Regions from separate parts of the Streptomyces sp. NPDC020996 genome, predicted to be linked through region 3. Evidence: riboswitches for the same ligand, from Rfam matches in the RefSeq annotation. Region 3 holds a riboswitch; each other region holds the start of a gene.

Region 1 (7,300 bases), on a different contig from region 3:
GCCGGTGTTGATGACCAGGTCGCGGATGGACCAGTTGTTGGCGGCGGCCAGCTCGCGCCACTCCCGGGCGGTGGCGACCGGGTCGCGGTACATGCGGACCTGGGCGCGGCCCTCGGCGATGTGGGTGTCGCTGACGTCCGGGTCGATGTCGGGCAGCGGGCCGTCCGGGTCGTAGGAGGACAGGTCCCGGTTCCAGACGAACTCCAGGTGTTTGATGGCGGTGGCGCCGCTGACCTGCTTGCGGCGCACCTCGCGGGCGAGTTCCTCGGCCTCGGCGTCGGTGTCGCCGAGCACGAACGTGGCGGCGGGCAGGATGAGCAGCTGCTCGGGGCGGCGGCCGTACTTGGCCAGGCGGCTCTTGACGTCCGTGTAGAAGGCCTGGCCCGCCTCCAGGGTGGAGTGCCGGCTGAAGATGGCGTCGGCGCCGGACGCGGCGAACTCGCGGCCCTCGTCGGAGTCGCCGGCCTGGAAGATCACCGGGCGGCCCTGCGGGGAGCGGGGGACGTTGAACTGGCCGTGGATGTCGAAGTGCTGCCCGTGGTGGACGAACGCGCCGGCCTTCGCGTCCCGCAGGAAGGTGCCGGTGGCCTGGTCGGCGATGATCTCGTCGCCGTGCCAGGAGTCGAACAGCTCGTGCGCGGTGGCCAGGAACTCCTTGGCGCGGGAGTAGCGCTCCTCCTGCGGCAGGAAGCCGCCGCGCCGGAAGTTCTCGCCGGTGAAGGCGTCCCAGGAGGTGACGACGTTCCAGGCGGAGCGGCCGCCGGAGAGGTGGTCGAGGGAGGCGAACTGGCGGGCGACCTCGTAGGGCTCGTTGAAGGTGGAGTTGATGGTGCCGGTGAGGCCCAGGTGTTCGGTGACGGCGGCGAGCGCGGCGAGGACGGTGAAGGTGTCGGGGCGACCGACGACGTCCAGGTCGTAGATCTTGCCGCCCTGTTCGCGCAGGCGCAGTCCCTCGGCGAGGAACAGGAAGTCGAACTTGGCGCGTTCGGCGGTGCGCGCGAAGTGGACGAAGGAGCTGAAATCGATGTGGCTGCCGGCCTCGGGGTCGCTCCAGACGGTGGTGTTGTTGACGCCCGGGAAGTGCGCGGCCAGATGGATCCGCTTCAGCGGCTTGGTCATGGTGGTGAGGTCCTTCCGGCTCAGGCGGTGGCGGCGTAGCGGTTGGCGGGGCGGGCCAGGCCCAGCAGTCCGCGCAGGGTGTCGGCCTCGTAGGAGCGGCGGAAGACGCCGCGGCGCTGGAGTTCGGGGACCAGGCCGCGGGTGACGGCCGGCAGGTCGTGCCCGAGGACGGCGGGGCGCAGCCGGAATCCGGTCAGTCCACCGGACTGCAACTCCTGCAACAGGTCGGCGAGTTGGGCGGGGGTGCCGGTGAAGATCCGGGCGTCGCTGGTGTATTCCTCGCCGTTGAGGTCGTCGAGGCGCTGCTTGCGGGCCGTGGCCTCGGCGGGGTCGTCGTCCAGGAAGACGACGAGGTCACCGAAGACGTGCAGCGGCTCTCCGGCACGGCCGGCCGCCTCCTGCTCGGCGCGGATCTCGGCGACGATCGCGCGGGCCTGGTCGGTGTCGTGCGGGGTGACGTAGCCGACGTCGGCCTGGCGGGCCACCAGCCGGTAGGGGACGGTCTGGTGGGCGAGGGCGGTGACGAGCGGCTGGCCCTGCGGCGGGCGCGGGGTGATGGAGGGGCCCTTGACGCTGAAGAAGCGGCCCTCGAAGTCGATGTAGTGCAGCTTGTCGCGGTCGATGAAGCGGCCGGTGGCGACGTCCCGTATCTCCGCGTCGTCCTCCCAGCTGTCCCACAGGCGGCGCACGACCTCCACGTGGTCGGCGGCCTCGTCGAAGAGGTCGGTCACCACGGGGTCGTCGTAGCCGTCGAGGTGCCCGATGGTGCGGCGGCCGAAGTGGTCGGCCTCGTGCGGCCGGGCGGTGATCTGCACCCGCAGGCCGGCGCGGCCGGTGCTGACGTGGTCGAGGGTGGCGATCGCCTTGGAGATGTGGAACGGCTCGGTGTGGGTGGCGATCACGGTCGGCACCAGGCCGATGTGCCGGGTCAGCGGGGCGATGCGGGAGGCGGTCAGGACGGCGTCGAGGCGGCCGCGGACCTGGTCGGTGCGCCCGTCGAGGTCGAAGGGGTGCGAGGACTGAAGGCCGAGGCCGTCCTCGAAGGTCACGAAGTCGATGAGGCCCCGCTCGGCCTCGGCCACCAGACCGGCCCAGTACGCGGCGGTGAACAGTTCCCTGGGCCGGGCCACCGGTTCGCGCCAGGAGGCGGGGTGCCAGCCGGTGCCGTCCAGGGCGACGGCGAGGTGGAGGGCGGCCGGGGAGGGTGCGGTGGATGAGGTCACGGGGTGCCTTCCGGTGAGTCCGAAGTCCGTACGGAGCGCCGGCCCCCGCGCGGACGGGGGCCGGCGGCGGGCGAGCGCGGTGGGAGGGGGCGCCCCCGGCCATGGGCCGGGGGCTGCCGGGTCCCGCCGGTCAGGAGTTGTCCAGCGGCAGTCCCGGCGGGTTGACCAGGGACTTGGCGACCGCCTCGTTGGAGAGGTTCCAGGCGGCCAGCCACTTGGCGTACTGGCCGCTGTCGATGAGGTGGTTGATCGCGTCGGCGAGGGGCTTCGCCAGGCCGCTGTCCTTCTTGGCGGTGGCCGCGATCAGGCCCTGCAGGTCGGCGCCCGCGCCGGAGAACTTGCCCGCGTTGCGGGTCGGCTGGGGCGTCTTGGCGACCTGGGTGATGTGGTAGGCGATGCCGGGGTTGGGGCCGAAGTAGGCGTCGATCTTGCCGCTGCCCAGGGCCAGGTAGGTGCTGTTGCTGTCCTGGAAGTACTTGACGGTGAGCTTCTTGCCCTCGCTCTCCAGCTTCTTCTTCCACTCCAGCAGGATCTTCTCCTGGTTGGTGCCGGAGCCGACGGCCACGGTGAGGCCGGCCAGGCTGCGGTAGTCGCCGTCGAAGTTCCAATTGCTCTTCTCGGGCACCTCGAAGGCGAGGTTGTCCTGCCGGTAGGAGGCGAACTCGTACTTCTTCTTGCGTTCCTCGGTGTCGGTGACGTTGGAGAAGGCGACGTCGACCTTGCCGCTGTCGATGCCGACGAAGAGGTTCTCCCAGGTGGAGTTCTTCAGTTCGGGCTTCAGGCCGAGGACCGCGGCGACGAGGCGGCCGAGGTCGGGCTCGGCGCCGGTGAGGGACTTCTGGTCGCTGCCGACGTACGCCAGCGGCGGGAAGCCGGACGGCAGCGCGCCGACGCCGATGACGAGCTTGCCGGACTTGCGGACGGAGGCGGGCAGTTCGGCGCTGATGGACTTCACCTCGGCGACCTTGAGAGTGGTCTCCTTCGCGGCGCCGTTGGACAGCCGTCCCACGGTCACGGACCCGGCGGCGGTGCTGCCGGTGCCGGTGGCCGCGTCACTGTCGCCGCCGCAGGCGGCGAGCCCGGCGGCGAGGGCGGTGACGGCGGTGGCCGCCGTGAGGCCGCGCAGCAGGTGACGTCGGGAGAGGTGGGAAGGCATGGCTGTTCCTTGTCGTTCGGTGAGGGTGTTGCTGGTGGTGCCTGTGCTACGGGGGTGGTGGTCTGGGGGGCGGCCGGTTCAGAGGACCTTGCTCAGGAAGTCCCGGGTCCGCTCGTGCCGGGGGTTGTCCAGGACCTCGGCGGGCGGGCCCTGCTCGACGACCCGGCCTTCGTCGAGGAAGACGATCCGGTCGGCGATCCGGCGGGCGAAGCCGATCTCGTGGGTGACGATGACGAGCGTGGTTCCGCTGCTCGCCAGGTCCTCGATGACGGCGAGGACTTCGCCGACGAGTTCGGGGTCGAGGGCGGAGGTGGGTTCGTCGAAGAGGATGACGCCGGGGCGCAGGGCGAGCGCGCGGGCGATGGCCACGCGCTGCTGCTGGCCGCCGGACAGCTGGCGCGGGTAGGCGCCGGTCCGGTCGGCGAGGCCGACCCTGCCGAGCAGTTCGCGGGCGAGTTCCCGTGCCTCGGCCTTGGCGAGCCGGCCGGTGGCGACGGGGGCGGCGGCCACGTTGTCCAGCACGGTCAGGTGCGGGAAGAGGTTGAAGTTCTGGAAGACGAAGCCGATGCGGCTGCGCTGGGCGAGGATGGTCCGCTCGCTCAGCTCCCTCAGCCGCTCGCCGTGCCGGCGTACGCCGATCAGCTCGCCGCCCACGCTGACGTGGCCGATCTCCGGCTTCTCCAGGTGGTTCATCACCCGCAGCAGGGTCGACTTGCCGGAGCCGGACGGGCCGAGGATCACGGTGACCTCGCCGGGGCGCACGGTCAGGTCGATGCCGTCCAGGACGCGGTGGGCGCCGTACCACTTGTGCACGTCGTGCACCTCGACCGCGGCGGGCCGGGTGCTGAGGGTCTCGGCGGTCATACGGCGGCCTCCCTGCGCGCACGGTCCCGCAGGTCGCGCAGGCCGGTGCGGAGCTTCTGCAGCGGCGTCGGCGGCAGGGAGCGGGTGGCGCCCCGGGCGTAGTACCGCTCGACGTAGAACTGGGCGACGGACACCAGGCTGGTCAGGATCAGGTACCAGACGGTGACCACCAGCAGCAGCGGCACGATGTCGCCGGGGTAGGTGCTGCCCATCGTCTGCGCGGAGCCGAACAGGTCGAGCAGGGACACGTAGAAGACCAGCGAGGTGCCCTTGATCAGGCCGATGAGCTGGTTGACGTAGTTCGGGACGATCGACCGCAGCGCCTGCGGGAGGACGATCCTGGTGAACTGGTAGCTCTTGGGCAGGCCGAGCGCCGCGGCGGCCTCGTGCTGGCCCTGGTCGACGGAGAGGAGGCCGCCGCGGACGACCTCGGCGGCGTAGGCCGCCTCGTTGAGGCTGAGGCCGACGACGGCGACCACCATGTCGGTGGCGAGCCGGGACTCGTCGAAGGTGAAGAAGGCGGGCCCGAAGGGGACGCCGAGGCTCAACGTCTGGTACAGGGCGCTGAAGTTGTAGAGGAACAGCAGCACCACGATCAGCGGGATGGAGCGCAGCGCCCAGACGTAGGTCCAGCTGACCGCGCGCAGCACCGGGGACTTCGAGAGGCGGGCCAGGGCGAGGAGGATGCCGCCGAGCAGGCCCAGCACGGCGCTGTAGGCGGTGACTTCGAGGGTGATGAGGAGCCCGTCGAGGATGGTCGGCCGAAGGAACCAGTAGCCGAAGCGGTCCCACTGGTAGAAGGGGTTGGTCGCCAGACCGTGCACGAACTGGGCCACGAGGACCAGGACGACCGCGGTGGCGATCCAGCGTCCGGGCCGCCGCAGCGGCTGGACGCGCTGTGCGGACAGGGTCTTTGACGGTGTGTCGGCGGGCGGTGCCCCGGCGAGGGACACGGCGCCTGGGAGTTCACTCATGGAGGGCTCCGGCTGGGTCGGACACCCCCGGACCGTGACGGCGTGTGCCGCGACGGCGAGCGGCGCATACGCGCGGGCGTACGGACCGGGGGCGGAAAGGACAACGGCACACCGGGCGGGCGGTGTTCGTCAGGGATGCGCGGGCCGCTCAGGCCGGTGGCCGGCCTGGGGGCCGAGTCTGCCGGTGCTGGTGGTCAGCCGTGGCAGCGGGCGCGGCCCGGTGCGGTACACAGTGCGCTGCTGACGCGCAGCAGATCGACGGCGCGGTCGGCGACGAGCGGCTTCGCGCACGGCGGTACGCAGCTCAGGGGACGGCGTGTCACCGTCCTGAAAGCTGCGTACATCTCGTCACCGTCACTGTTCCGGCCCTGCGGGCCTCGCGCTTACCGAAAAACGTCATCCGGTCCGGTCGTCACCTGGGGCACCCCACCGCTGAGCGAGGGTTGCCGGTCAGCGAGCCAGGGCTTGGCGCTGACGCTCATGACCGTTGTGAGCCGCAAGTCAATGCGCTCGGCCCGGCCGATGTCAACACCGGTCCACCAGGTGGAACGGTCAGGGGGTGTGGGCGGCCCAGTCCAGGATCCGGACGGCGGCTCCGGCGTCCTCCAGGCCCCGGCAGCGGGCGTGGTGGCGGCGGGCGATGCCGTCCAGGTCGAGGTGCGGTCCGAAGGCGGGGTGGGCGGTCAGGCGGCGGGCGTAGGCCCACAGGGCGGGGTGGGCGGCGACGCGGTGGACGGCGGAGGCGTCCAGGTGGTTGCGGTGCACCGTGTCGAGCAGCACCAGCGCGGACCACAACTCGACGTCGGCGGCGGTGACCTGATCGCGGATCAGGTACGTGCGCCCGTCGAGCCACCGCTCCAGGGCGCCCAGCGTGGTGAGCAACTCCTCCAGTGCGGCGGCGCGTTCGTCCGGCCCGGTGTCCGCGGCGCCGGCCCGCTGCGCGGCGCGTTCGATGCCGTGCGCGCACATCCGCTCGACGGCCTCGATCTCCGACTCCGCGCCGCGGGGGTACGGTGAGGGGCGGCCGGCGCCGAAGCCGCGGGCGAGGTCGCGCATGATGTCGGGGGCGTGGGTGCTGACGATGCGCCCGGACCAGTCGTCGCCGAGCACGGGTGCGACGGCGGGGCCGCCGTAGCGGTGGGCGCTGGCGTCGTACAGCGGGCGCAGGGCGTGGTAGCCGCCGTCGGGCAGGTCGGGGACGGCGGGCAGGACGGTGACCGGGCAGACGGCGTCCAGGCCGAGCAGGGTGTGGGTGACGGCGATGCGCAGGCCGTCGGGACACGCGGTCGACAGGTACAGGCGGTAGCGGAGCGGGACGGCGTAGTGACCGCTGCGGGCGTCCCTGCCGATCCGGCCCCGGAAGGCGGTGCCGGGCTCGGCGGACGCGTGGGCGGCCAGTGGTGCGATGGACATGACTCTCCCCGGGAGCGGGCGCGGACGTGCGCGCGGCGGAAGCGACGTCGGGCGGCTCGGCCGTAGGCACCCCTGTGCGCCGGCGCGGCGCGGCTCTGGGTCGCGCCGACGCGGATGGGTACGGCTCAGCGCAGAGGGGCGATCGCGCTGCACACACGCAGCAGATCGATGTGGCGGCGGGAGGTCAGCAGAGGCGAACGGCCCACGTGCGCGGTGACCCACTCGAGGCGCCTCATGCCATTCCCTACCCGTTCACTAGGATTCCCCTCTGGAGTGTCGGTCCGGGCGCGAGTGGCGTCAAGGGGCTGTCCATCAGGTGGCCGTCGCCGGTGGACCTCGGCGGCACGGCGGGGTTTCGCGGGCGGCCCGGCCCCGCCCGGCCGGGCGGCACGCGGCAGCCGCAGTGCGGGGTGCGGAGTCGCGCGACGCCGGAGGCTACGGAAAAAGGGGTCTCCGCGAGCTTCCGCCCGCGAAGACCCCTTCGCGCCGTCGGGACGACAGGATTTGAACCTGCGACCCCTTGACCCCCAGTCAAGTGCGCTACCAAGCTG
Region 2 (7,300 bases), on a different contig from region 3:
ACCAGATGCGCCTGCGGCAGCGCGAGGAGCTGGTCGAGGATCGCCGGGTCGTGCTCGGACAGCGCCCGCGCGGCGATGTCCTTCGGGCTCATCCGTCCCGGCTCGACCGCGTCGACGGTCTCGGCGGGCCGCACGGACACCGGCGGCAGGGCGAGTTCGCGGCGCAGGCCCTGCGCCGCGTCCAACACGGTGTCAAGAAGCAGCCGCACGCGCATGTCCTCGACGCTGCGCCCCTCCCGCGCCGCCTTGCGGGTGGCCTCCAGGGCCGCCTCCGCCTCGCCGAGCCGCGCCTTCAGCCGCCGTGTCTCGCTCTCCGCGGCGGACACCTGGGCGTGCCCGTCGGCGCGCACGGCCTCCATCTCGGCCTGCGTCTTGCGCAGCGCCGCCTCGCCGCGCTTGACGTCGCTGAGGGCCGCGCGCAGCTTGCGCTGAAGCGATTCGGCCTCCTTGCGGGCCGCGTCCAGCTCGGTGCGCAGCCGCTCGGTCTCCGCCCGGGTCTGCTCACGCGCGCGGGCCAGCTCCTCGCGCAGCCGCTCCAGCTCGGCCCGGCTCTCCTCGCCGGCGCGTTCGGCGTCGGCCCGCTGGGCCTCCTCGCCGGCCGCGGTCACCAGCTTCACCCAGCCGGCGGGGCGCAGCACATAGGCCGCGGCCGCCACGTCGAGCGGATCCGCGGCCGGGGGCGGGGAACCGGAGTCGAGAGCGCCGGCCAGCTCCGGCTGGGTTTCCCGGAACTTCTCCCCGATGCGCTGGCGGAACAGCGGATCGGTCTCCAGGGCGGCCGCCATGGCGTTTCCGGCGAACTTCGCCCGCCGGTTCGGCGCGAACCGCGCGTACTGTCTGAGCTGCGCCGGCAGCTCGGTGAGCGTCAGCCCGCCGAACCCGTCCGAGACGATCTGTACGACCCTTTTGCGCACTCCGTCGGGCAGCGGACGGTCGAGCACCTCAGCGGCGCCGTCGCCCGGCCCCCCGCCTGCGGTCTCCACCATCCGTCACACCCCACTAGCTGTGCGAGGGCCCGCTCCCCCTCAGGAGGAGCCGGCACCCGGCCTGTCCACGAGTTCCACCTGGTCCACGGCGTTGCACCAGCGGCAGCGCACCGATTCGATGGTCTCACTGACCACCTCGCGCTCCTCGACCGACGGCTCACCGGCAAGGTCGAGGTGGACGTACTCGACGACCTTCGACGAGCGGGTCACGTCGAAACGCGTGAGGTTGCCGCAGAGGGTGCAGCGCCACCGCGTCGTGGCGGTCGGCAGGGGAACCGTCATCGTGACTGTGCTCTTTCCTTCTCGGTCTTCCATTGTCGGCGACGCCCCGGCCCGGCGGGGCGTGTGGCGGTAACCCTACGGCCTGGCAGGTAGTCGCCGCTGGTCCGTCCACGGCGGCGAGGCGGTCTGGGCTGATGCGTCCGCTTACGTCATGCTCTGTGTTCGTGATCGGCGACATCATCGGCAACTGGAGCGGGACCGTCGGCAGAGCGATCCGCGCTCCCTCGGCCCCGGTGACGTACGGGCTGATCGTCCTGTGCTGCCTGATCTTCCTGATCGGCCCGGCGGCGGGCCTGAATCCCGCCTACGGCTCCGGGGACGCGCTGCTCGCCGCCCAGCGGGCCTACTTCCGCCGCTGGGGCGTGGTGCCCGCGCAGCTGTTCGAGGGCTCGGCGCGGGCCGCGCTCACCCCGGCCACCGCCCTGTTCGTCCACGGCAGCTGGGTCCACCTGCTGGGCAACATGCTCTTCCTCTACGTCTTCGGCGTGATGACCGAGGAACGGATGGGCCGCGTGCGGTTCACCCTGTTCTACGTCGGCTGCGGCTACCTCGCCCTGCTGGGCTACTCGGCGGCCAATGCCTCCTCGGGGCAGTCGCTGGTCGGCGCGTCCGGGGCGATCTCGGCGGTCCTCGGTGCGTTCCTGTACCTCTTCCCCGGGGCACGGGTGACCAGTCTCCTGCCGTTCCTGCTGTTCCTGCCGCTGCGGTTCCCGGCGTGGGTCGTACTGCCGTTCTGGGCGGCCCTGCAGTGGGTGGCGGCGGGGCGGGCGGCCGAGGGGCCCGGCGTGGCCTATCTGGCGCACCTGGTGGGCTTCGGGCTGGGGTTCGTGCTGGCCTGGGCGCGGTTCGGGGAAACAGGGGGGCGCGTAGCGCGGCCTCGGAAGGGCGGTGACGGGTGACGGGCGGGCTAGAGTGAAATCCGCCCGAGTTCCGGCCACCGAGGGAGAGAACCAGCCGTGATCACCGCGATCGTCCTCATCAAGACCAGCGTGGACCGGATCCCCGAGATCGCGGAGTCGATCGCCAAGCTGGAGAGCGTCAGCGAGGTCTTCTCCGTGACCGGCACCTACGACCTGATCGCCATGGTGCGGGTCAGGCGGCACGAGGACCTGGCGGAGGTCATCCCGGGGCGCATCAGCAAGATCCCGGGCGTGGAGGCGACGGACACGCACGTCGCCTTCCGCACCTACTCGCAGCACGACCTGGAGGCGGCGTTCGCGATCGGCCTCGACTCCTGACCGCCGCCCCACGGGCGCTGCCGGCTCACACCGCGGGGACGCAACGGCCGTCCTGCGTCCGGTAGCGCAGCTTCGCCCCGTCGCGCACCAGCTCCCGCACGGCGTCGACGAACCGCTCCACATGCTCGTCGGGCGTTCCGGCGCCGAAGCTGACCCGGACGGCGTTCAGGGAGTTCTCGCCCGGCGCGGCCTCGGGGGCGCCGCACTCGCCCTGGGTCCGCGGGTCGCTGCCCAGCAGGGTACGGACCAGGGGGTGGGCGCAGAAGAGGCCGTCGCGGACGCCGATGCCGTACTCGGCGGACAGGGCGGCGGCGAAGTGGGAGCTGTTCCAGCCCTCCACGACGAAGGAGATGACGCCGACGCGGGGCGCGTCGTCGCCGAACAGCGACAGCACCCTGACCTCCGGGACCTCGGCCAGTCCTGCTCGCACCTTGCCGATCAGGTACTGCTCGCGGGCCACCAGCGCGTCGAAGCCGGCCTCGGTGAGCGCCTTGCAGGCCGACGCGACCGCGTAGGCGCCGATGACGTTGGGTGAGCCCGCCTCGTGCCGGGCGGCGCTGTCGTGCCACTCCACGTCCACTCCCCCGTCCGCGCGCCGGGTCACCCGGCGGCTGGCGCCGCCGCCCGCGAGGTACGGCTCGGCCGCGCGCAGCCAGTCGGCGCGGCCGGCCAGGACGCCGGAGCCGAAGGGGGCGTACAGCTTGTGGCCGGAGAAGGCGACCCAGTCGACGTCCAGGTCGCGGACGCTCACCGGGTGGTGCGGGGCGAGCTGGGCGGCGTCCAGGACGATGCGGGCGCCGTGCGCGTGGGCGGCGGCGGCCAGCTCGCGCACCGGCCACAGCTCGCCGGTGACGTTCGAGGCGCCGGTGACGCAGACCAGGGCGGGTCCGTGCGGATCGCGGGCGGCCAGGGCGCGCTCCAGGGTCTCGACGGCCTGCCGCGGGCTGCGCGGGGCGTCGAGGAAGGTGACGCGGGCGTTCCGCCACGGCAGCAGCGAGGCGTGGTGCTCGGTCTCGAAGACGAAGACCTGGCAGCCGGCCGGGAGGGCGGCGGCGAGCAGGTTGAGCGAGTCGGTGGTGGAGCGGGTGAAGACCAGCTGGTCGTCGGCGCGGCAGTCGAGGAACTCGGCGACCGTCCGGCGGGCGTTCTCGAACAGGTCGGTGGACAGCTGGGAGAGGTAGCCGGCGCCGCGGTGGACGCTGCCGTAGTACGGCGCGTACGCGGCCACGTCGTCCCAGACGCGCTGCAGGGCGGGCGCGCTGGCCGCGTAGTCGAGCGCGGCGTAGGCGACCTCGCCGCCGGTGACGAGCGGGACGGTGACGTCTCCACCCAGAACGGGCAGCGGGGTGCAAATGGACTGGGTGGTGGCAGCGGTGCAGACGGACATGGCGAACTCCTGTGAAAGGCAAGGGGATTCACCGCGCGAGCGGGTACGGCTCAAGCACGGGAAAGGTGAAGGGGGTACGCGGAGGCGGGGCTCTACGCCCTATCGCATTCGCTTGCTCACAGAAGGCTCCTCGACGACCAGGACCCCTGGTGTGCGAGGGGTCCGCGCTTGCCGTGGACCTCGCTGCCCACGGCCTGGTCTTCACCCGGGGCACCCCGCCACGGACGGAGGGTTGCCGGACAGTCGGCCGGGGCCGTATGACTGTCACTCATGACCTGGACAGGAACGTACGCGAGGTGATCGCGGTCCCGCAACTCCTGTCCGGATCGCGGGACCGCGCGCACCTCGGTCAGGCGTTGCTGGCGGCCACCCAGCGCTCCAGTGTGCGCTTGGCCGCGCCGGAGTCGATCGACTCCGCGGCCTTGGCCATGCCCTCGCGGATCTGCTCGGCGAGCGACCCCGGGCCCGGCTCCAGGGCCACCAGTGCCGCCGCCGCGTTCAGCAGCACGGCGTCCCGTACGGGCCCCGCCTCGCCTTCCAGCAGCCGCCGGGCGACCTCCGCGTTGTAGGACGCGTCAGCGCCCCGCAGCGCCTCCACCGGCACCAGGTCGATGCCGACCTCGCGCGGGTCGAAGACCTCCTCGCCGACCTTGCCGTCGCGGACCACCCAGACCCGGGAGGTGGCGGTGGTGGTCAGCTCGTCGAGGCCGTCGTCACCGCGGAACACCAGCGAGGAGTGGCCGCGCTCGGCGAAGACGCCGGCCACGATCGGCGCCATGCGCGGGTCGGCGACGCCCACCGCCTGCGCCTTGACCTTCGCGGGGTTGGTCAGCGGGCCGAGCGCGTTGAACACGGTGCGGATGCCCAGCTGCCCGCGCGCGGCGCCCGCGTGGCGCAGCGCCGGGTGGAACTTGATCGCGAAGCAGAAGGTGATGCCGGCCTCCTCGGCGACCGCCGGGACCCGCTCCAGCGGCAGCTCCAGGTTGACGCCCAGCTTCTCCAGGACGTCGGACGCGCCGGAGGCGGAGGACGCGGCCCGGTTGCCGTGCTTGACGACCTTCGCGCCCGTGCCGGCCACCACGATCGACGACATGGTGGAGATGTTGACCGTCTTCGCCCCGTCGCCGCCGGTGCCGACGATGTCGACGGCCGCGCCCGGCACCTCGATGACGTTGGCGTGCTCGTACATGGTGCGGACGAGTCCGTTGATCTCCTCGACGGTCTCGCCCTTGGCCCGCAGGGCCACCACGAAGCCGGCGATCTGCGCGTCGGTCGCCTCGCCGCGCATGATCAGGTCCATCGCCCAGGCGGTGTCGTCGGCGCTCAGGTCACGGCCGGCCAGCAGGCCGTTCAGCAGGGCGGGCCAGGAGCGGCCCGCCGCGGTGTCGCCTCCAGCGGGGGTCACAGCGCTCATAAGGCCGCTCCAGACGTCGTAGAAGAGAGTGTGCCTCCACCCTATCCAGCCGCGGCACGGCACAGGGCCCCGTCCGTAGACCGGACGGGGCCCTGTGCGGGGCGTGGCGACGCCTCAGCGATCAGTGGTGGCCGTGGCCGCTCGTGATCTCCTTGTACTCCTCGACGGTCGGCTTGGCGATCTGCGACTCCTCGCCGTAGTACGCCTCGCTCAGCTTGGCGCGCAGCTTCTGGGAGCTCCTCACCTTGCGCTCGACGCCGTTCTCGTCGACCGTCGGGCCGATCTGGAGCGGCTTGTACTGCTCGTGCGCCGTGAGGGTGTGCAGCTGCTCCTGGCTGAGCGGCTCGTGGACCTCGATGAACTCACCGTGCGGCAGGCGCTTGATGATGCCGGCCTCGCGGCCGTGCAGCACCTTCTCCTTGTCCCGGCGCTGCAGGCCGAGGCAGATCCGCTTGGTGACCACGAACACCAGCACCGGCACGACGAAGAACGAGATCCGCACGAACCAGGTGATGGCGTTGATCGACAGGTGGAAGTGCGTGGCGATCAGGTCGTTGCCGCCGCCGATCAGCATCACGAAGTACCAGGCGATCCACGCGGCGCCGAACGCGGTGCGCGTCGGGGCGTTGCGCGGGCGGTCCAGGATGTGGTGCTCGCGCTTGTCGCCGGTGACCCAGGACTCGATGAACGGGTAGACCGCGATCGTGACCAGCACCAGCGGGAAGATCACCAGCGGGATGAACACGCCCAGGACGAGCGTGTGGCCCCAGAAGTTGATCTCCCAGCCGGGCATCGTGCGGATCAGGCCCTCGGAGAAGCCCATGTACCAGTCGGGCTGGGCGCCGGTGGACACCTGGTCCGGACGGTAGGGGCCCAGGGCCCAGATCGGGTTGATCGAGGCGATCGCCGCGATGGCCGCGATCACGCCGAAGACCAGGAAGAAGAAGCCTCCGGCCTTCGCCATGTACACCGGCAGCAGCGGCATGCCGACGACGTTGTTGTTCGTCTTGCCGGGGCCCGCGAACTGCGTGTGCTTGTGGTAGAAGACCAGGATCAGGTGGCCGACCACCAGGCCGAGCATGATGCCCGGCAGCAGCAGGATGTGGATCGAGTAGAAGCGGGCCACGAAGTCGCCGCCCGGGAACTCGCCGCCGAAGAGGAAGAACGACAGGTACGTGCCGACGATCGGCACGGACAGGATCGCGCCCTCCATGAAGCGGACACCGGTGCCGGAGAGCAGGTCGTCCGGGAGCGAGTAGCCGGTGAAGCCGGTGAACATGCCCAGGACGAACAGCAGGAAGCCGAACAGCCAGTTGATCTCACGCGGCTTGCGGAACGCGCCGGTGAAGAACACGCGCATCATGTGCACGAACATGCCGGCGAGGAAGATCAGCGCGGCCCAGTGGTGGATCTGCCGGATGAGCAGGCCACCGCGCACGTCGAAGGAGATGTGCAGGGTCGAGTTGAACGCCTCGGACATCAGCTGTCCCTGCAGCGGGACGTAGCTGCCGTGGTACGCCACCTCGTTCATCGAGGGGTGGAAGAACAGCGTCAGGTACACACCCGTGAGGATGATGATGATGAAGCTGTACAGGCAGACCTCGCCCAACATGAACGACCAGTGGTCGGGGAAGATCTTGCGCATGTTGGTCTTGGCCAGGGAGTAGATCCCCAGCCGGCCGTCGGCCCAGTCGGCGAGGCGCTCGCCACCGGAGGCCTTCCCGCGGGCGCGGGACTGTTGGTTCGTCGTAGTACTCATCCGCGCTCCCAGAAAGCAGGACCGACGGGCTCCTCGAAGTCGCCGAGCGCCTGGAGGTAGCCCTCGTCGTTCACGCCGATGCGCAGCTGCGGCAGGGCGTGACCGGCGGGGCCGAAGATCACCCGGGCACCGTCGGAGAGGTCGAAGGTGGACTGGTGGCAGGGGCACAGCACGTGGTGCGTCTGCTGCTCGTACAGCGAGATCGGGCAGCCGACGTGGGTGCAGATCTTGGAG
Region 3 (7,300 bases):
GGGTCGCCGGTCAGCCGCATCAGGAAGAAGACCAGACTGACCAGGATCAGCACGGTGGGGATGATGAGGAGGAAGCGGACCGCCAGGTAGCGGGCGAACCCGTACCCGGCGGCGCCGTCGGCCGGGGTGGCGACGGCGCCGGGGGTCTCCTGCGTCAGGGTGCTCACTTCTTCGAGAGCCCGGCCCAGCGGAACTGGTACGTCGCGTCCAGCTCGTCCGGCACGCCGCTGACGCCGGTGCGGGTGACGATGGCGGTGGAGCCCTGCAGCAGCGGCAGCAGCGGCACCTGGGCGGCGGCCTTGTCCTGTGCCTGCTTCAGCAGTTCGGTCCGCTCGGCGGCGTCCGTCTCGGTCTCCTCCTTCTTGATCAGCGTGCGCACGGCGGGGTCGTCGTAGCCGTTGGCGACCCAGCTGTTGGCCGAGTAGAAGGGCGAGAGGTAGTTGTCGGCGTCGAGGTAGTCGGCGTACCAGCCGAGCTGGTAGAGCGGGTAGAGATGCTTGACGCGGTCCTTGCCGTACTGGGTCCACTCGGTGGACTGCAGGTTCACCTTGAACAGCCCGGTCGCTTCGAGCTGCGTCTTGATCAGCGCGTACTCGTCGGCCGACGACGAGCCGTAGTGGTCGCTGTTGTACTGGAGGTTGAGGGTGACCGGTGTGCTGACCTTCGCCGCCTTCAGCCGGGCCGCCGCGGCGGCCTTGTCGGGGCCGCCCTTCTTGTCGCCGTAGAGCGACTTGAAGGACGGGGTGGCACCGGTCAGTCCGTCCGGGACGGAGCTGTACAGCGGCTGGTAGGTGTTCTTGTAGACCTGCTGGGCGAGTTGGGACCGGTCGACGGAGTCCGCGACCGCCTGGCGGACGGCGAGCGCCTTCTTCGCGTCGGCGTTCTTGGTCTTGGTGCCGTAGGGCTGGGCGGCCAGGTCGAAGACGATGTAGCGGATTCCGTTGCCGGAACCGGTGTGGACCTTGACGCCCTTCTGCTTGGCGAGGTCGTCCAGGTCGGTCGTGGTCAGCGTGCGGTAGACGGCGTCGATGGTGCCCTGCTGGACGTCGAGCTTCAGATTGCCGGCGTCGGTGTAGTACTTCAGCCGGACGTTCTTGGTCTTCGGCGTGCCCAACTGGCCCTGGTACTCGGCGTTGGCGGTGAAGGACACCAGCGAGTTCTTGTCGTAGCTCTGGATGCCGTACGGCCCGTTCCACGGCTTGGCCGTGACGATCGACTTGTCGTCGAGGATCTTGTCCGCGGGGAACACCTGCTCGTCCACGATGTAGCCGGCGGCCGTGGACAGCACCTGCGGGAACAGCGTGTCGTCGGCCGACTTGAGGGTGAAGACGACGGTGGCCGGGTCCGGGGCGGCGACCGAGGAGAGGTTGTACAGCAGCGACGACGGTCCGTTCTCGTCGGCGATCTTCAGATTCCGGTCGAAGCTGAACTTGACGTCAGACGAAGTGAGTTCGTGGCCGTTGGCGAACTTCAGGCCCTTCTTGAGCGTGACGGTGTACTCCTTGGGTCCCGTCAGCTCGATTCCGGTGGCCAGATCCGGGGAGACCTCCGCGGAGCCGTTCTTCTGGCTGAGCAGGGTCGCGAAGACCTCGCTCTCGACGGTGCCGGAGCCCGCGTCCCACGAGCCGGCCGGGTCGAGGCTGGTGACCTGGTCGGTCGTACCGACGGTGATCGCCGCGGCGGAGCTCGCGGTGCTGCCGTCCTTGCTGCTGGTGCAGCCGGTCAGCGCCACCAGGAACGCCGTGCCGAGGGATATCGCGCCGAGGCCGGACCGGAGGGATCTGTCCGGTGTCGGGCCGTTGTGCAGTGCCATCAGGAATCTCTGCTTCCGTATCGGGGGTGCGCAGGCAGCCGTGACGCAGGGCTGTGCCGTGGCGTGCCGGTCACGTGGGAAAGGGAGAAAGGAGGTGGAGAGGGTCAAACGGGCGGGTGGCAGGTCTGCCGGCCCGAGGAGGGGTGGATCAGCCCGTACACAGACAGCTGGACACCAGCAGCAGATCGACATGAAGCCGGGAGCACAGCATCAAGGCTCCAGCCATGCCGTCCTCCCGGGTTCTGGCCCGCCTCGGGGCCGAGTGAGCGCACTTGCAGAATGAGAAAATCCGCCGAGCCTTCACCTGGGGCACCCCACTGCGTCGAGGGTTGCCGTCCGGCCAGCCAGGGCTTGATCACCGGAACTCGTAGCTCGCGCTCACCGTAGATCGGCAGTTCTTCCGGCGTCAAGACGGGCCCTGACCCTGGATCAGGTCCGGGGCCGACTGACGTCCAGGCGCTCCACGGCCTCCGGGTCAGGCAGGCAGGACGAACGGAGGGTGTGCCCCGTTGAGGAAGTAGTCGCCGACGTCGCGGAGCCGCTGGGCGGCAGGCTCGTACAAGGTGTGGGTCCTCGCATTGCGCCAGAAGCGGTCGAAGCCCAGCCGCGCGGAAGCGGAGCGGGAGCCGATGACGTCGAGGGCGCGGGTGGTGGATTCCTGCGCGGCTCTGGAAGCGGCGGCTTCGGCCATGGTCACGAGGACCGAGATGTCAGCGTACTCGTCGTAGGTGAGGTCCTCGCCGCGTGCCAGGCCGCCGTGCACGGCTTCCACCGCTTGACCGGTGAGTGCGGAGGCGGCACGGGTGAGGACGGTGAGCTCTCCGTAGGCGGTCAGCGCGTACGGATCCTCAGGAGAGCCGCCCGGCCGGGCAGGATGCCAGGACGAACGGCCCGCCCTGGTGTACTCACGGGCCTCGGCGAGCACTCCCTCGGCAATGCCGAGAAGGAGTTGGACGGACAGGAGGCGTCCGATCGGTGATGTGAGAGCGGCCTGGGGTGACAGCACGTCGTCGTCTGCGGACAGGGAGCCGAGTACGTCGTGGGCGGCGATCGGCACGGCGTCGAACTCCACGCTGCCGCCGGCCGCGAGCCGCTGGCCGAAGGTGTCCGCGTCGCCGTAGATCCGCACGCGGCGATGGGCGGGATCGGCGACGACGACGAGCGGTTCGCCGGTGTCGGCCCGCTCGGCCCGCACGGCGAGGCGGTCGGCGACCAGGACCCCGGTGGTGTAGCTCTGCCGACCGTCAAGTACGTAGCCCCTGCCTTTCCTGGTCAGGGTCAGAGGCAGTTCCTGCGGGGCGAGACCGCCGCCCCAGCACCACTGCTGCGTCGCCGACTGTTGTTCGATCCGGGTGGCGGCGGCGGGCTGGGCGAAGAACCGGGCGCTCCATGACAGGAAGTAGTGACAGCCGAGCAGTTGCCCGATGGCGCCGTCGGCGGCGACGATCTCCCGGACGACGGCGTACGCCGTCGTCCAGTCCGCGCCGCCTCCCCCGGACTCGGCCGGCACGAGAAGCGTCAGCAGCCCGGCTTCACGCAGCCGGGACACCTCGTCGAACGGGGCTTTGCCCGCGTGCTCCCTGGCCGCCGCGTCCGTGGTCAGGTCCTCCGCCGTCTCGCGAGCCACGTGCAGCCAGTGCGCACGGCCGGGCCCGGTCCGGTCGGACTTCCCGGCGGATCCGGACGGCGCAGTGGCAACGCCCATGGCGGTGACCTCCTCAAGTTCGTGAGTCGCAGGCGGTGTTGAGAATCTCTCATTGGTCGGGCACGTACTTGTAGCCCACGCCCCGTACGGTGACGATCCGGTGCCGGTGTGCGCTGCCCAGCTTGCGGCGCAGGCGCGCGATGTGGACGTCCACGGTGCGGCCGTCGCCGATGTGGTCGTAGCCCCAGACGCCGGCTATCAACGCCTCGCGCGAGTGCACTTGGTGGGGTTGCCGAACGAGGTGGGCGAGCAGCTCGAACTCCAGGTAGCTCAGGTCGAGTTCACGTCCGTCCACCTCTGCGACATGTCGTCCGGTGTCGACCCGGACGACTCCCTCTCCCGTCTGCCGCACGGGAGGTGAGTCCGTGTAGGCGACCGGTCGGATCTCGGGCCGTGTCACGCCCTTGGCGAAGAGCCCGGCCGGATCGGTGCCCTCGGGAACGAGGATGAGGTAGCCGACCAGGGGCGGGGAACCACCCTCCTGCGTGTCGCTCTGCGCGGTGTCGTCCACGAGGCGGAGACGGCGCATGTCCGGTGGCGGTGCATCCGGTGGAGTGGCCTGGGCCGGAAGTCCCGTGGTCATGACGGTCGTCCTTCATGAGTACGTCGGGTCGTCAGGCCCAGTGGGGTGGGTTCGCCTGACCACCTGGAATGAGGGAGAAGGAGCGGAGTGGCACTCGCGGCGTGTGGGGCGCGTGCCTCACATGCAATGGCGGGGGACGCTGCCGGCGTGAACAAAGTCGACGTGCCGACGACGAGCGAGTCGTTGCTGCGCGGAAGACATACATGCATCCTCCGCATCCGACGGACGGGCCGTCAACCTTTTCCTAGTAAACCGATAGGAATTGTAGGGAAGGACGGTCCGGTCTCGCCTGGTGGTCACTCTCATTGGTGTTCTTTTCATGACATGCCTCACATGCGGCGCAGGTGTACCTCCGCCGGTGCGCCGGACTCGACCGGGGCGCCTGCCTGTCGGAAGCGTTCCGGCTCGGCGACCGCGCGCTGTATCCACGGCCATCGGCCCTGTGAGCGGGTACGCCGGGGCGGGTGTCGCGTTTGTTCAAGAGTCCTCGGCGGGCTGTCCCTAGCGTGGTGTGCATGACGCACGACGACCTGAACCCCGGAACCGACGAGCTGCACGCCCACATGGCCGAATGCGCCGCCGAGGCTGCCCGCATCGCGCGCGGCGTCCCGGCGGACCGGCTGAGCGACCCCACCCACTGCCCCGGCTGGGACGTCCGGGCGCTGGTCAACCACTGGGTCCTCTACACCTCCCACGGCCTGGAGCACCGCGCGCTGCGCAAGCAGCTCCCCGAGGAACTGACCTCCCGCGACTTCACCGCGGAGCCCGACTGGGCCGAGGCGTACGCCGACCGGCTCCAGCGCGCCGTCGCGGCCTGGGCCGATCCCGCGGCATGGGAGGGCGAGATCGATCTCGGCATGGCGAAGGTGCCCGCCGTCGACATCGCCTCCATGGTGATCAAGGAGATGGCGGTGCACGGCTGGGACGTCGCCACCGCCACCGGCCAGGAACTGCGCGTCTCGCCCGAGGCGGCCCGCTTCGTGCTCGGCGTGGTCGAGAAGCACGGCGACCTCTACCGGCAGTACGACGGCTTCGCCGATCCGGTGCCGGTGCCCGAGGACGCGCCCGCCTTCGACCGCGCGCTCGCCGCCAGCGGACGCGACCCGCGCCTGTCCCGAACCGCATTGGACCGATGAGAAGGCGCCCGATTGGACCGAGACGCTGTGCTACCCGACGGCTAGCGTCGAGGGCATGACGAACGGATCACCCACCCGCGTCGACTTCTGGTTCGACCCCGCCTGTCCCTTCGCCTGGATCACCTCCCGCTGGCTGCTGGAGGTCGAGCGGGAGCGCCCGCTCGACCTCCGCTTCCACGTGATGAGCCTCTACCTGCACAACACCGGCAACGAACTCCCCGACTGGTACCGCGACCTGGTCGACAGGTCGATCGGCCCGGTCCGGGTCGCCGTCGCCGCCGCCGAACGGCACGGCGAGAAGATCCTGCGCGACCTGTACACCGCGCTCGGCACCCGCATCCACGAACGCGGGGCCGGCGACTTCGACGCCGTGACCGCCGAGGCGCTCGCCGAACTCGGACTCGACGCCGGCCTCGCCGCCGCCGCGCACGACCCGTCGTACGACGACGCGGTGCGCCGCAGCCACGAGGCGGGCGCCGAGCCGGAGTCGGGCGGCTACGTGGGCACGCCGACCGTGCACGTCGACGGCACGGTGTGGTTCGGGCCGGTGCTGCGGGCGGTCCCGCGCGGGCCACGGGCGGCCGAACTCTTCGACAGCTTCCGCGTCCTGGCCACACACCCGGACTTCTTCGAACTGAAACGCACCCGCACGGGCGGCTTGTCCTTCGACTAGGCAGGTGGGGCGCCGGACCGCTCCGGTTCGGCAACGCCCTCAAGGGGCGCGGGGAACTGCGCGACCGGCCACGACGGCGCAGCAGACGACCGACGGCCTTACCGTCGCGGTGATTCCCGGCGGACCCGGAGTGTTCAGGCGCCCTGTCCTTCGTGTAGTCGGTCCGGGTGCCTGCGCGCTCGGGTTGGGCAATGCCCTGAAGGGGCGCGGGGAACCGCGCGACCGGCCACGACGGCGCAGCAGACGACCGACGGCCTTACCGTCGCGGTGATTTCCGGCGGACCCGGAGTGTTCAGGCGCCCTGTCCTTCGTGTAGTCGGTCCGGGTGCCTGCGCGCTCGGGTTGGGCAATGCCCTGAAGGGGCGCGGGGAACCGCGCGACCGGCCACGACGGCGCGCCGGACGACCGACGGCCTTACCGTCGCGGTGATTCCCGGCGAACCCAGCGGAGCGCTCAGGCGCCGACCGCCGCCGCCAGCGGCAGCCGCGCCGCGTCGTACCGCTCCAGCAGCAGCCGCGCCACCTCGGGCGCCGGGCCGAGCACATCGGCGAGGACGTCCGCCTCCGCCGCGCCCCGCGCGATGCGGTCCGGCAGGAAACCGGGGGCCAGGACGTACGGGGCGACCGCCACCCGGGAGCAGCCCAGCGCCCGCAGTTCCCGCACCGCGTCCTCGGTGCGGGGCAGGGCCGCGGAGGCGAACGCAGGCCGCACGGCGCACCAACCGGTGTGCCGCCACTCCCGCGCGATGTCAGCGATCACTGCGATCGCCTCCGGGTCTGAGGACCCCGCCGAGGCCAGCACGACCCCGGTCGAGGACTTTTCGGCGGGCGGCAGCCCGGCCTCGGCCAGCCGCCGTTCCAGGGCGGACAGCAGCAGCGGCGACGGGCCGAGCACGTCCGCCTGACGGATCCGCAGCCGCGGCGGCGCGTCCCTGAGGACCGCCGGGATGTCCGCCTTCGCGTGGAAGGCCCGCGTCAGCAGCAGCGGGAGGGCCACCACGTCACGGATGCCCTGAGCCGCCAGGGACCGCAGCACCCCGTGCACGGACGGGACGTTGAAGTCCAGGAAGCCGGTCTCCACGCGCAGCCCCGGCCGCAGCGACCGCACCCGCCCGACCAGGGCGTGTACGGTCGCTGCGTGCCGTGGGTCGCGGCTGCCGTGGGCGACGACGAGAAGTACCGGACGGGACACGGCGGTTCAGCCCTTCACCAGCAGGCCGCGGCTGCGCAGCACCCACCGCTCCAGCGGGCTGAAGACGAGCAGGTCGATGGCGATGCCGACGAACAGGATGAGCAGGATCGCCTCGAACACCATCGCCATGTCGCTGGCGTTGCGGCCGTTCTCCAGCAACTGGCCCAGTCCGACCCCGAGATCGGGGAAGGACGCGATG

What was found. A riboswitch is a leader RNA that binds a small molecule or an ion and turns the genes downstream of it on or off. The one in region 3 is predicted to bind S-adenosylmethionine.
Region 1: another riboswitch for S-adenosylmethionine. It lies ahead of AB0G63_RS11335 (amino acid ABC transporter permease); the one in region 3 lies ahead of AB0G63_RS01565 (ABC transporter substrate-binding protein).
Region 2: another riboswitch for S-adenosylmethionine. It lies ahead of AB0G63_RS06330 (aminotransferase class V-fold PLP-dependent enzyme); the one in region 3 lies ahead of AB0G63_RS01565 (ABC transporter substrate-binding protein).

What each region holds. Positions count from the first base shown of each region.
Region 1 is NZ_JBFADM010000011.1:150,978-158,277, reverse strand. Features, by position in the region: gene AB0G63_RS11355 (NtaA/DmoA family FMN-dependent monooxygenase) at 1-1,119, opposite strand, end outside; gene AB0G63_RS11350 (LLM class flavin-dependent oxidoreductase) at 1,140-2,342, opposite strand; gene AB0G63_RS11345 (ABC transporter substrate-binding protein) at 2,473-3,498, opposite strand; gene AB0G63_RS11340 (amino acid ABC transporter ATP-binding protein) at 3,577-4,362, opposite strand; gene AB0G63_RS11335 (amino acid ABC transporter permease) at 4,359-5,336, opposite strand; SAM riboswitch class IV at 5,711-5,822, opposite strand; gene AB0G63_RS11330 (glutathione S-transferase C-terminal domain-containing protein) at 5,889-6,749, opposite strand; gene AB0G63_RS11325 (putative leader peptide) at 6,875-6,985, opposite strand; tRNA gene AB0G63_RS11320 (tRNA-Pro) at 7,239-7,300, opposite strand, start outside.
Region 2 is NZ_JBFADM010000005.1:234,887-242,186, forward strand. Features, by position in the region: gene AB0G63_RS06310 (NYN domain-containing protein) at 1-986, opposite strand, end outside; gene AB0G63_RS06315 (hypothetical protein) at 1,026-1,268, opposite strand; partial or broken gene AB0G63_RS06320 (rhomboid family intramembrane serine protease) at 1,403-2,228, shown strand; gene AB0G63_RS06325 (Lrp/AsnC ligand binding domain-containing protein) at 2,225-2,506, shown strand; gene AB0G63_RS06330 (aminotransferase class V-fold PLP-dependent enzyme) at 2,532-3,893, opposite strand; SAM riboswitch class IV at 4,053-4,169, opposite strand; gene trpD (anthranilate phosphoribosyltransferase) at 4,243-5,307, opposite strand; gene AB0G63_RS06340 (cytochrome bc complex cytochrome b subunit) at 5,429-7,066, opposite strand; gene AB0G63_RS06345 (Rieske 2Fe-2S domain-containing protein) at 7,063-7,300, opposite strand, start outside.
Region 3 is NZ_JBFADM010000002.1:45,483-52,782, forward strand. Features, by position in the region: gene AB0G63_RS01560 (ABC transporter permease) at 1-167, opposite strand, end outside; gene AB0G63_RS01565 (ABC transporter substrate-binding protein) at 164-1,813, opposite strand; SAM riboswitch class IV at 2,077-2,186, opposite strand; gene AB0G63_RS01570 (acyl-CoA dehydrogenase family protein) at 2,289-3,518, opposite strand; gene AB0G63_RS01575 (winged helix-turn-helix domain-containing protein) at 3,568-4,101, opposite strand; gene AB0G63_RS01580 (TIGR03086 family metal-binding protein) at 4,617-5,237, shown strand; gene AB0G63_RS01585 (DsbA family protein) at 5,293-5,910, shown strand; gene AB0G63_RS01590 (sirohydrochlorin chelatase) at 6,364-7,101, opposite strand; gene AB0G63_RS01595 (ABC transporter permease) at 7,108-7,300, opposite strand, start outside.